Regions from separate parts of the Tepidibacillus fermentans genome, predicted to be linked through region 1. Evidence: predicted binding sites of a transcription regulator. Region 1 holds the regulator's gene; the other holds the start of a gene.

Region 1 (7,178 bases):
CTTCAGGGATTTTCGCACCGCCTTGGTATTGCTTTAGTAGTTCAATTGGGGAATAATGTTCCAAAATCCATTTATGTCTTTTTTCTATATCACCATGATTGATTGGCTGACCTTCCCTTTGTGAGCTAGAGATTCCTTCTTTTTCAATGATCAGCATTTCTTTTTGTTCAAACTGTAATCGATCTTTGACTCGTTCTCGCAAAAGCTCTTCCTGAATCATTCCTGATGAGTCATAAATATAGGGATCATGTAGTAAATGAATAATGTCCATTTCCGATAATTGATAAAGAAAAGCAAGTTCATGAAAGAGTTGGATGTTTTCTTTTGAAAAAATCTGCTCAACTTGAAATAAGTTGCTCATCATGCCTTTGATAAATTCAATATCTAAATACTGGTCTTTAATTACAATTGGTTTTCTCGTTGATTCTTTCTCTGGAGTTAGGGAATAAGGCTTAATTAACTGATCTACCTCTGACCCAGGTTTAACTGTAATCTCGGAGAATAAGATAGAATCAAAAACCTCATCAAAAGATTTTGTGATTTCGCTCTCAATATATTCAGATGGAATCGTCGTTTTTTCATAGGTTAGTAATTGTTCCATCAGCTCTAGATATGCATTTTTCCCAATTCGATTTAATAACAAAATACTTAAAATGTCACTTTGGAAGAAATTCACAGGGTCTAATGGTGGAACAAGAATATATTCAATAAATTGTTTTTCTTCAACTTGATGTTGGTATTTCTTGGTTCGTAATAAACCAACAGCTTCTAAAGTTTTCCTTGCTTTCATCAGAACATGAAAGGGAACAAATAATTGGTTTGCTAAATGACGATGGAGATGTTGTGAAGAAACACCTATATATTGTAATGGCAAATGATTCCGTAATGTCAGATATAAACTGACAGCTTCAGGTCCAATAATCGGTTGATATAAATGAATAAGATAGGAGATTTGAGATATCTCAATCGATTCAAACATTCTCACTTGATATTGGTCTTGTGGTGTGATTTCATTAGAAGTATATCGCATGATCTCATCCCCTTTATATTCAACAGATCATTTTTTTATTATACCATCAGTTGAAATTGGACGAAACTATCTATTGCTCTATCGCACTAAACTATATATAATGTTTTTATGAGTTATAATAATTATTATCTTATACCTTGTTTTTTTGAGATTAGGAAAGGAGATTAAGGATGGTAACCGTTACACCTAATGCTAAGGATAAGCTAGCACAGATCCTTAAAGAGAAAGAAAGCAGTGCAGCAATCCGTGTATATATTGCTGGTTTTGGCTGAGGAGGTCCCTCTTTAGGGTTGGCTCTGGATGAGCCAAATGATGAAGATAAAGTATTTGATCAAGGTCTTTTTAAAGTTGTTGTGAATGCCCAAGAATTAGAAAATATTGGTGAAGTAGAGATCGATTTCAAAGATTCCCGTTTTGGAAGTGGATTTACAGTAAGATCTACTTATGGTTCGACTTGTTCATAATAAAGAAGAGATATGCCCCTCGAAGAGGGGCTTTTTGTTTTCAAATCATGATTTTCGCAAAAGTTCTGTAATTTCTTTTAAAAAGACATTAATATCTTTAAATTGCCGATATACAGAAGCAAATCGAACATAAGCGATTTCGTCAGTGTGATATAAACGTTCCATCACCATTTCTCCAATTTTTTGACTTTCCACTTCGGAACGCAAATCGTTCCTTAATTCTCTCTCAATATCGGCAACAATACTTTCTAATTTTTCCAGTCCAACCGGTCTCTTTTCACAGGCTCTTATTAACCCGCGTAATATTTTTTCTCTACTAAATTCTTCACGACTTCCATCTTTTTTGATCACAAGGATTGGAGTTTCCTCTACTTCTTCATACGTATTAAATCTTCGGCCACAGGATTCGCATTCCCGTCTTCTTCGTATCGATTTGCCGTCATTAATCGGTCTAGAGTCTAAAACTTTTGTTCCATTATAATTACAATAAGGACAACGCATAGTCCTATTCACCTCAATTTTTCTAACTATCGCTATTATTAGTTTCTCCTACTTTGTAAATATGGTCAAGTAAATTAAAAATAGGTTTGTATAATTCATGGAAAGCCGTAAGATTAGGAGTAGCGTTAGAACATACAAGTCATGTTTTGTAAGAGAGCTAAGCTATTGTTCCCAAAATCTTATACTTTCTTTTACGCTAAAAAAGGAAGGATATGATTCATATCCTTCCTTTTGACTCCATTTTAAATTAAGCAAAAGTTTCTACTTTCATTGGGTCAATTTTGACAGGACCCATACCTCGAGGCACTTGAACAGATTCACGTGTCTTTGCTTCTAATTGTTTGGTAATGTAATCTGCAGCAACTTTTGGATCAATTCGATCGCCGCAAGTATAAACATCAATACTTGCATAGCCATGTTCTGGAAAACTATGGATAGTCAAGTGGGACTCAGATATAATCACCACTCCACTTACTCCCATTGGCGCAAATTTATGAAAAGCTACTTCACGAATTTCTGCACCAGCTTCTAATGCTGCATCTACCATCATTTTTTCAATAAATTTAAAATCGTTTAGTTTTTCGACGTTACATCCCCATAATTCTGCAATAATGTGACGTCCCATAGTATCCATCATTCAATCCCCCTTGAATCAATAATTTCATGCCCTTTCAAGCATGCGGGACCTACGCCATCTACCACGGGGGCAAGTTAGTCCGATGAGGTCCTAACCCTTTAAGTAGATACTGGTTCCTTAGTTATTTAAACGTAATGAATTTCACGAATTTCAGTATACTGGTTTTAATCTAGTTTTGCAAGAATTTTTTTTATGTATTTTCACATCTCAGCATGATGAGAAAATATGCGAAGTTAGCAAAACAGGAATGACTTACCTGTATTTGTTTTAAAAATTTAATACAAACTACAAATACAAACCTAAAGGAGGTGACAATCATGGCAAAAGGTCAAGAACGTAGTAGCAACCAATTACTTGTACCACAGGCTAACCAAGCTTTAGACCAACTTAAATTTGAAATGGCTACTCAATTAGGAATTCAAATACCTCAAGATGGTTACATGGGCTTTATCGCTTCCCGTGATAACGGTGCTATTGGGGGCCACATTACTCGTCATTTAGTCCAAATTGCTGAACAACAACTTGCAGGAGGAACAACATTTCCTCAAGCTTAATTGAATATCCTTTTTTCTAACCATTTGGAAATATGGTAGAAAAATATGGAGAGGGCGAGATATCTCGGCCTCTCCAATATTAAAAGTGAGAAGTTAGAAATGAGATGTTAAACTGAAACGACCCTATGTAAAAAAGCACTAAGGATATCCCTAGCGCTATTATTTATGGCTTCACGCAGATAATACCTTGTTTTCTTGTTTACTTACTTGATAATTCGATACGAATCGAGCTAAATCAACGACTCGACAAGAATAACCCCATTCATTATCATACCAAGCCATAACCTTAATCTGATGTTCACCAATAACCATTGTTGATAACGCATCTACAATCGAAGAATGCTCATTTCCAATAAAATCGGCAGAGACTAAAGGTTCTTCACAGTATTGAAGAATTCCCTTTAATTCTTCCTGACTCGCTTTTTTCAATACTTCATTGACCTGTTCAACTGTAACTGCTTCTTTTACATTTACTACTAGGTCTACAATTGAAACATCAGGCGTCGGTACACGAAGTGCAATTCCGTTTAATTTACCTTTTAATTCTGGTAAGACAAGTGAGACAGCTTTGGCTGCTCCGGTAGTTGTTGGGATAATAGCTTGACCTGCACTTCTAGCTCTTCTTAAATCTTTATGCATATTATCAAGAACTCTTTGGTCATTAGTATAGGAGTGAACAGTGGTCATCATCCCTTCTTTAATGATGAAATGGTCATGTAATACTTTTGCAACAGGTGCTAAGCAATTGGTTGTACAAGACGCATTGGATATAATGTGATGTTTTTCATGATCATAGATTTCCTGGTTTACTCCCATTACAATCGTTACATCTTCACCTTTAGCTGGAGCTGTAATGATTACTTTTTGCGCACCGGCAGTTAAATGTTTGCCAGCACTTTCACGATCTCGATGTTTACCCGTTGATTCAATCACAATTTCTATATCCATCTCTTTCCAAGGTAAATTTTCTGGATTTCGCTCAGGTATGATTTTGGTTTCTCTTCCATTCACAATAATCGAATCATTAGTCGCTTCAATTTCAGCATCTAACTTTCCGTGAACGGTATCATATTTTAACATATGCGCCAAAATTTCAGGTTTATAACTCGCATTGATTGCCACAATCTGAATTTCTGGAAATTGTATCGCACGTCGGAATACCATCCTTCCGATTCTCCCAAAGCCACTGATCGCCATTCTAATTGACATTATTTGTTTCTCCTCCCCATATTTATTACATACTATTTATATAATTCATTATAATCAGCATAACATATTTTGCAACAAGATGGTAAAAATAATTTTTTGGACAAATAATTTTCGCTAAAAAATCCTCTTTATTTATAAATGTGTTATATTAACGAAACATTATTATTTTATTACTTTTTTAAAAAAAATAGCACTTCAAAATCTGAAGTGCTTCGAGAATATCATGTAAGATTAAAAATCATATTTGTAGATCCATTGATATCGATCATAAAAATGTAAAACTCTTTGTACATAATGTCTGGTTTCTCCAAATGGAATCCTATCCAAGTGTTCCAAAGAACCATCCCAAAGACCTTGTTGAATCCATTTTTCAACATTACCTGGCCCAGCATTGTAAGCTGCAATCGTGGCATAAATATTACCGTTAAACTGTTGATTCATTTTGGATAAGTACCAACTCCCAAATGCAATATTATTCTCAGGCTGGTGTAAATTTTGAACCATTTCCGAGGGAAATTCCGCCCTTTTAGCGATCCAATTCGCCGTTTCCGGCATAATTTGCATCAATCCTACTGCACCCTTTGGAGAATGCTTATCTTTCTGAAAACGTGTTTCCACTTGAATAATAGCCAAAACCAAATAGGGATCGACATGAAACTTTGAAGTATAGATCTTAATTTGCTTCTCGTATTTAATCGGATACATAAACTTCCAAACAGTACGAGAATTGATTGAAAGAAAGACAAGGAATAATAAAAAAAAGAAAAAAAGCGGCTTTTTATAACGTTTTAATTGTAACATTTGAATTAAAACCTCTTACTTTGCCAATCCGTTATAATTTTTACTACTTGTTCTTCCGTTTGTTCGATCCCCTTATCATTATAGATAACTATATCTGCCTTTTTTTTCTTTTCCTCTAAGTCAATCTGTGACTTCATTTTTCTTATTGCTTCCTCTTTGGAAATTTGATCTCGTTTCATTAAACGCTTTAGTTGAATGGCAAAAGGAACATAAACCACAATGATTTGATCAAATAACTTTTCTCTTTTTGACTCAAATAATAATGGAATATCAACAATTACGTAGGAGTTCTTTTTCTCCAATTCCTTCGCATTTTCTATTGCTGTTCGAATAATTATAGGGTGAGTGATTTCATTTAAAATTTTTCTTTCCTTTTCATCTTGAAAAATAATATTTCCTAATTTTTTGCGGTCGATCTGTTGATTCGGTAACAAAATTTTCTCTCCAAAATGTTCGATTATTTTCCTCCATGCTTCCTTACCCGGTTCAACAACTTCGCGAGCAATCAAATCAACATCAACAACGGGAACCCCATATTTTCTGAAAAGCTTTGCTACGGTACTTTTTCCACTACCTATTCCCCCAGTTAAACCAATAATCAATTGACTCACCCCAATATTAGAATTTAAAAATTAGAAATTTGACTTTTTTCAATCTAAACCTCATCAAAAAAAACGATAAAAACCCATTAAAATCAAAATAATCCCTGGTATTAGAGTAAATTTCTTCAACCATCTGATTTCCGAAAACCAAAATCCAATCTTTATACCAATTAAAATAAAAAGTCCACTCATCCCTGCGATTGTAATCGCAGTTATTAAAGGCTTAAAACCAATTAAGGAAGCACCTAGACCTGCTCCAAAAGCATCTAGAGAAAGAGCCAAACCTAAAAAAATAGCCTCGATTGAAGATATACTTCCCGATCGATCAATATCTGCTTTCATCGGTGTTTTTAAGATTTGAATCATCAAACCTAATTTTTTCAATTCAATTGTCAATATTTTTTGAATGTCATAACTAATTTCATGATCGTCATCTTCATTTTTTTGACGAAAAACTTGGATAATCGCCCATAAACCAATAAAAATCAAAATTGTCGCTCCAGTAAATTTTGCCACGTGGGGCGATAAGAAATATTGGATCCAAATCCCTAACTGCATGGACAACAAAATCATTGTTGCCGAGGCAATGCTTATGATCATAATCGAATAAATCGGAATAATCACTTTACGAAGCCCATAAGTCACACCCACACTAAAGCTATCTAAACTTACAGCCAGTGATAAAATTAGTAGTGATACGATATTCAAACTGCATCTCTCCCTCTCCAATCTTCATTAGATATATTATGGAAAGGGATAAAGAGAAGTGCTTATTTATTCTTTTGCTGCCTTTTGGCAATGAGGACAGAAATGGGTGCCTCTACCTGCCACTCGAATTTTTTCGATCGGGGTACCACAGACGATACAAGGTTTTCCTGTTCGACCATAAACAATGAGGTGGTCTTGCATCGAACCTCTTCCATAAAATGACTCAAAAGAACGGATCGTTGATCCACCTTTTTCAATTGCTTTTTCCAACACCTGCTTCATGGACATAATTAAGTTTGCGATTTCATCATCGGTTAATGATTTTCCTGACCGTAATGGATGGATTTTACTCAGAGCCAGACTATCATCCACATAAATATTTCCTAAACCACTGATGATTTCTTGATTGAGTAATATCTGTTTAATCGGTGCCATTCTTTGTTTTACCTGCTTTTTAAATCGTTCTAAATTAAATTCGGGATCGATTGGTTCTTGTCCTAATTTCTTGATCCCTTCTAATTCTGTTTCGCCGTCCCTTTTTACCACATCCATTGTCCCAAATTTTCGTACATCTCGATAACGTAATTGGGAGCCATCGGTAAAAGAAAATATCACGTGAGTATGTTTATCATAAGGCTCATTCGGATTTTCGGTATAGATATACTTTCCTTC
Region 2 (7,178 bases), on a different contig from region 1:
TGAGAATGCAGTCCTCAATGCGAACTATATGATGAGAAGACTCCAAGATTACTACGATTTACCATTTAAACAGCATTGCAAACATGAATTTGTATTATCTGGTAAAAGACAAAAGAAACTTGGAGTACGTACATTAGATATTGCCAAACGTTTATTAGATTTTGGTTTTCATCCACCGACGATCTATTTCCCGCTAATTGTTGAAGAATGCCTAATGATAGAACCAACCGAAACGGAAAGTAAAGAAACCTTAGATCGATTTATCGATGTACTCATTCAAATTGCACATGAAGCAGAAAATGAACCAGAAAAAGTTTTAGAAGCACCTCATAACACCGTTGTAGGTCGTTTGGATGAAGCAACTGCTGCAAGAAACCCAATTCTACGATATAAGAAATAAAAAAATTCATCAGAAAAAGGTCACTGTGATTGATACAGTGGCCTTTTTAAATGAGTAAACTTTATTCTAAACTTTGATTTGTTTTTTCCACCGTTGCTCCGTTGTCGCTATGTAGTTTTCATTATATAAGCTTTTGAAATTCTTCTTGGATCGCACGTACAATTGGACCTGGACCATTTCCAATCACTTTATCATTTACTTGAATAACTGGGGTTATTTCAGCTGTAGTACTACTAATAAATGCTTCATCTGCGCGATAAACATCTTTCACGCTAAATAACTTTTCGATGAAAGGAATTCCTAATTTGTTTGCAATTTCTTCAACAACTATTCGTGTAATTCCTCTTAATATAAAATGATCAGCAGGATGAGTGTAAATTTTACCATTTTCTACAATATAAAAATTAGATGAGCTTCCTTCAGTAACTGTATTATCCCTAATTTGAATGGCTTCTTCGGCTTGGTGTTCATGAGCATATTGTTTGGCAAGGACGTTACCTAGCAAATTCAAACTTTTGATATCACAACGAAGCCAGCGAATATCTTCCACAGTGACAACTTTAATTCCATTTTTAAATTGATCGATAGGTCGAGGGGATTTTTTAGTATATGCGGTGAGCACAGGTTTTGCATTTTGTGGAAAGGCATGTGTTCGTGGAGCTACACCTCTTGTTACTTGAAAGTAGACAATTCCATCTTGTAGGTTGTTCATTTCGATAAGTTGTGTTATCTTTAACTTTGTCTCTGTTTTAGAAAAAGGTAATTCCATAAAAATTTCTTTTGCACTACGTTCAAATCGATCTAGATGGTCATCAAGACGAAAAGTTTTGCCTTGATAAACACGAACCACTTCATAGATCCCGTCACCAAACTGATAACCGCGGTCTTCAATATCGATATGGGTATCTTGATTCCTTTTTATGAATTGATCGTTAATCAGTATCACTATCGTCACCCCAGTCTTTTTGTTTATAAAAATCATCTCGATTTCAATTGTAACATGAAATAAGATGGATGAGTATGGAATTTGATTAATTTTTATTTTTTTAAAAAAACAATGATAAATTTATGAAAATTCCTTCAAAATAAGAAATAATTATGCGCTGATATCGCATTTTTAAAAAAATAAGATAATGGTAGAAAATACAACTTAAATCCTATTTTTTACTCGATGTTTCTATTTATTTAGTTCTTTTGTTACTAGATACACCTATATGTTGTGGTATATAATTTAAAACATCGCAATATATAGTTATAACTGGTTGAAGGTACATAGAATTAGGAGGGGCAAATTAAATGAATCAATCTTCTTCACGTTTAGAAGGACTAAGTGAGAAAATCTTCCTTGATCGTTACGCATTGAAAGATGTGTTGCATCAGGAGGTAAATGTTGGGGATACGGTGTTGGTTCTAACTAAGGATGATCCAAAATACCCACAAAAAGAAGTAGGGGAAGTTATCTCTATTGAAGGGGAAACCATTAAAGTAGGCTTACGAAATGGACAAGTTATAGATACAGTCATTGAGAAAATTACCAAACCTTTAGAACTAACCCCAGAAGAAATGTGGGATCGATTAGCAAAAGCCATTGCAGCCGTTGAAAAACCAGAAAAAAGGGAAGAATGGACTAAGAAATTCCGTGAAGTATTAGATGATTGGAAGTTGGTTCCCGGTGGGCGTATCGCAGCCGGTGCAGGTGCTAGTGATGAGTTAACGTTATTTAACTGTTATGTGATTCCATCCCCTAAGGATAGTCGTGGCGGTATTATGGAAACCTTGAGTCAAATGACTGAAATTATGTCACGAGGTGGGGGAGTTGGAATTAACCTATCTTCCTTAAGACCAAGACGAGCTGTTGTGAGAGGTGTTAATGGTTCATCCAGTGGAGCTGTATCCTGGGGAGGATTATTTAGCTACACAACTGGTTTAATTGAACAAGGTGGGTCGCGCCGTGGAGCATTAATGCTCATGTTAAATGATTGGCATCCAGATTTACTTGAGTTTATTACGGTAAAACAAGAAATGGGACTTATCACTAATGCAAATCTTTCTGTGGCCATTAGTAATGACTTTATGAAAGCTGTAAAACAAGATCTCGATTGGGAACTTGTTTTTCCAGATACAACAGACCCAGAATATGATAAGGTTTGGGATGGTAATCTTAAAAAGTGGAAAGACCTTGGAAAAGCCGTAAAAGTATATAAAAAAATGAAAGCAAGGGAAATATGGCACACCATTATTGAATCTGCATGGAAATCGGCTGAACCTGGTGTTGTCTTTATGGAACACTATAATGAAATGTCAAACAGCTGGTATTTTAACCCCATTATTAGTACCAACCCTTGCGCAGAACAAGGATTACCAGCGTGGGGTGTATGTAACCTCTCTTCCATTAACCTTTCAAAATTTGTGAAAGATGGCCAAGTGGATTGGGAGGGACTTGGAGAAACGGTTGATATCTCCGTTCGTTTCTTAGACAATGTTATTGACGCAACTCCATACCATTTTAAAGAAAATGAAGAGAATCAACGGAATGAACGTCGGATTGGTTTAGGAACGATGGGCTTAGCAGAAATGTTAATTCAATTAAAAATCCGTTACGGTAGTCCTGAATCTTTAAAATTCTTGGATCAATTGTATGGGTTTATAGCAAAACGTGCATATCTAGCATCGACAGAAATTGCTGCTGAAAAAGGATCATTCCCAATGTTTGATGCAGAAAAATTCCTTCAAAGTAAATTCGTTCAACAATTTGATGATGAAGTCAAACAAGCAATTGCTGAAAAAGGAATGCGAAACGTAACGGTACTGACACAAGCGCCAACAGGTAGTACTGGTACTATGGTTGGTACTTCTACAGGTATTGAGCCGTACTTTGCTTTTGAATATGTACGTCAAAGCCGTTTAGGATTGGACAAGCAATATGTACCTATCGCAAAAGAATGGTTAGAAAAACACCCTGGACAAAAACTACCCGATTACTTTGTCAGTGCAATGGAACTATCAGCAGAAGATCATATTCGTGTGCAAGCAGCGATCCAAAAATGGGTTGATTCATCTATAAGCAAAACAGCAAATGCCCCTGCCGACTTTACGATTGAAGATACAAAGAAATTGTATGAGTATGCTTATGAATTAGGTTGTAAAGGTGTTACGATCTATCGTGATGGTAGTCGTGATGTTCAAGTACTTTCCACTGAGAAGAAAAAAGGAAAAGTAGAAGACAAAGTTGAAGCGCAAAAAGCAAATGAAAACACAGGAAAAGTTTATCGTCGTAGGCCCAAAAAATTAACGGGTGCAACATACAAGATGAATACTCCTTTAGGAAAAGCTTATATCACAATTAATGATGTAGATGGTAGTCCTTTTGAGGTCATCGTCAATGTTGGGAAGGCTGGTAGTGATGTTTTCGCAATGTCTGAGGCATTAGGACGAGTTTCCACGCTCTTCCTACGTTTTGGTGAAATTCCAGATGGAAATAAAGCGAGACTATTAATTAAACATCTCAAAGGAATTGGTGGATCAGGTGCTGTTGGTTTTGGTCCAAACCGCGTTGAATCCATTGCCGATGCAGTGGCCAAAGCGCTAGAAATGCATATCGATGGTGAAGAACCGAACTATTCGATTGCAGCTACTTCTGAACCATCGATCAATCAGCACAACGAACATGAGGGAATTCAATCGATTGATCATATGCATTTGCATGATGATCTGGATGTTCCGGATGGATTAGACCTATGCCCAACGTGTGGATCTGCATCATTAGTGAATGAAGAGGGATGTAAACACTGTATTTCGTGTGGGTATACAAGATGTTCCTAATATGATAAAAGTCATTGTTTCAAGACTTCATGTTCTGAATAAGAACTTGGAGTCTTTTTTTTATAGACGGGTGAGATAATAGAATTAGGGAAGAATATTCATAAAAAAATTGAAAGTAAAAAAGCATTTTTCATTTTTCTTTTGCTGAATACTACAATCCAGATAATATTGAATTTGGGGTATTAAGAGTTCTAAATGATGATCTTGTTGAACCAGGGACAGGATTCGATTTACACCCTCATAGGGAAATGGAGATCATATCTTATGTCGTTAACGGAGAGTTAACCCATGGCGACAGTATGGGGAATAAAAATACCTTAACTTATGGCCAAGTACAATTTATGAGTGCAGGAACAGGAGTTTCTCATAGCGAGTATAATTATGGTGAAACGATCTTACGGTTTCTAAAATCTGGATTTACCCAGACCAAAAGGCTATACGCCAAATTATGGAGATTATAAATTTGACTGGATTGAGAGAAAAAATAAATGTCTTTAGAATTAGAAAAAGAAAAAAATGGTTTTCAAGTAAAGACAGGAAGGCAAACTTATCTTGTCCAAATTGAAGGGACTTCGAAAATCAACGGTATTGGATTAGAAACAAGGAACGTAATGGAAATCATGGAAAGAAGAAAAAAACACTCCGGTATTAGTCGGAACTTTTAGTCCCGGCATGGTACTTACAGACTTCTTAATAGGTGTACTTGAAGAAAATCCAGAAGAAGTCGAAAGGAATAAGCGGATATTCAATATTTTAGCAGATAAAGTAGAAACAGTGACTCCCATTCTTGGAGAGAGAATATTGAATAACACAAAGCAAGGAGCAGATATTAATTGGCTAACAAAAGGGAAAATCGCTTGGCGTTTCATAAGTTCGTTGTTTTATAAAAGGAATATCATTGAATGACTCCATAATAAAGTAGGAAAAAATTGTTTTGTGAATTTAAAAGAGGTATGATGATAGTATTGTTAAATATTACATAAATAGGAGGAAACATTTATGTCAAAGGTCGTAGAACGTTTTTTAAACTATGTGAAATACGATACTCGCTCAAATGATGAATCAACCACTGTTCCTACCACACCTGGTCAAATGGTATTAGCCAAAGCAATTGCTGAGGAATTAAAACAAATTGGTCTACAAGAAGTAGAAGTTGATGTTAAGGGATATGTTTATGCAACATTACCTTCCAATATAGAGAAAGAAGTACCGACCATTGGCTTTATTGCTCATATGGATACAAGCCCAGATATGACAGGTACGAACGTGAATCCTCAAATTGTGAAAAATTATGATGGTGGAGACATTGTGTTAAATAAAGAACAAAATATCGTTCTTTCCCCGAAACAATTTCCTGAATTAAAAAATTACATAGGCAAGACATTAATCACCACCGATGGAACCACTTTACTTGGAGCAGATGATAAAGCAGGTGTCGCTGAAATCGTCACGGCGATGGAGTATCTCATTCAACATCCTGAAATTCCTCATGGGAAAATTCGGATTGGCTTCACTCCTGATGAGGAAGTAGGTAAAGGTGCTGATCACTTCGATGTAGAAGGATTTGGTGCTGATTTTGCCTATACAATAGATGGCGGGCCAATTGGCGAATTGGAATATGAGAATTTTAATGCTGCAGGAGCAAAAGTACGAATCCGGGGAAGAAATGTTCATCCTGGGACAGCGAAAAATAAAATGATCAATTCCATGCTTGTGGCCAATGAATATATCGCTTCATTACCTGAAAACGAAACCCCTGTCCATACAGAGGGATACGAAGGATTCTACCATTTGATCAGTATGAAAGGGGAAGTAGAAGAAACCACGCTTCAATATATCATCCGTGACTTTGACAAAACCTCGTTTGAAAATAGAAAGAAAACAATGGTTGAAATGGCAGATAAGATCAACCAAAAATATGGTGAGGGAATTTGTACGGTTGAATTAAAAGACCAATATTACAATATGAAGGAAAAGATTGAGCCTGTAAAGCATATTGTGGATACTGCATTTGAGGCAATGAGGGAAGTTGGTATCGAACCGATTGTAAAACCTATTCGTGGGGGAACAGATGGGGCAAGACTCTCTTATATGGGATTACCCACGCCTAATATTTTTGCTGGTGGTCACAATTTCCATGGCCGCTATGAATTTATTCCAACTTTTGCGATGGAAAAAGCCGTAGAAGTCATTCTTAAGATTGTTGAATTATATGCTAGGAAATAATATTTTAGAGAAAATCATGACGGTGTCTATCTTTGTGATAGATCCCGTTTTTTTTGTTGGCATTGATTGATGTTTATCAAGTCATAAGTCGGAAAATCGTGTGGAAGGCCATCGAATAAAATTTTATTTAAAACTGATCAGTATTCTATAAAACACTACATTTAATAAGGAGCAAAAGAAAACCCTTGGTTTATCAGCATAGAATCGAACTGAGTCACCTTCAAGAATTGTATAGGTTTTATTAATCTATTTTTAGAATCAATTCACCCTTCAAAACAGTTATATATTCCTCCACTCCTGACTGATGAGGGAACCTACACTAATTCTGATTCGTAATAATGTCTTAAGTTATCAGAATCGATACGAGAAATCTATAGTCCTGTCCGTTTTGTTAGATAATCCTACTATAATTTACGGACGTACAACACACCTTATAGTGTTGACAGGATAAACAGTAAAAGCTAAAATATAAAACAACAGTAATCCGTAAGATTAGTAATGGCAACCTCATGTCTAATTGTACTTTAGCAGGCAGTTAATATTTATTTTATTATTGATTGTGTGAAAAAGTACTGAACGGATTGAGGTTAAAATTATGATAAGGCGGTATATTTCATTTTCCCCATTCTGTGTTGGGAAAAGAAATATACCGCCTTATTTGGGAGGTAGAAATATTGAAGAGTACAAAATGGACAAAAGGCTCTTTGGAAGCTGAGATAGGTAAAGCTTT

The links. The regulator NrdR, encoded in region 1, represses ribonucleotide reductase genes. The targets are predictions, from matches to a motif close to AACACNATATATNGTGTT.
Region 2: the regulator NrdR is predicted to act here: its motif matches at 1,639-1,656, upstream of EDD72_RS01500 (adenosylcobalamin-dependent ribonucleoside-diphosphate reductase).

The regions. Positions count from the first base shown of each region.
Region 1 is NZ_SMAB01000004.1:99,248-106,425, forward strand. Features, by position in the region: gene EDD72_RS04005 (replication initiation and membrane attachment family protein) at 1-1,030, opposite strand, end outside; gene EDD72_RS13010 (IscA/HesB family protein) at 1,201-1,494, shown strand; gene nrdR (transcriptional regulator NrdR) at 1,540-1,995, opposite strand; gene speD (adenosylmethionine decarboxylase) at 2,243-2,629, opposite strand; gene EDD72_RS04025 (alpha/beta-type small acid-soluble spore protein) at 2,950-3,186, shown strand; gene EDD72_RS04030 (glyceraldehyde-3-phosphate dehydrogenase) at 3,358-4,395, opposite strand; gene EDD72_RS04035 (lytic transglycosylase domain-containing protein) at 4,627-5,196, opposite strand; gene coaE (dephospho-CoA kinase) at 5,202-5,798, opposite strand; gene ytaF (sporulation membrane protein YtaF) at 5,862-6,506, opposite strand; gene mutM (DNA-formamidopyrimidine glycosylase) at 6,573-7,178, opposite strand, start outside.
Region 2 is NZ_SMAB01000002.1:34,567-41,744, forward strand. Features, by position in the region: gene gcvPB (aminomethyl-transferring glycine dehydrogenase subunit GcvPB) at 1-400, shown strand, start outside; gene dat (D-amino-acid transaminase) at 522-1,382, opposite strand; gene EDD72_RS01500 (adenosylcobalamin-dependent ribonucleoside-diphosphate reductase) at 1,697-4,222, shown strand; partial or broken gene EDD72_RS01505 (pirin family protein) at 4,348-4,887, shown strand; gene EDD72_RS01510 (hypothetical protein) at 4,895-5,128, shown strand; gene pepT (peptidase T) at 5,222-6,448, shown strand; gene EDD72_RS01520 (Na-translocating system protein MpsC family protein) at 7,123-7,178, shown strand, end outside.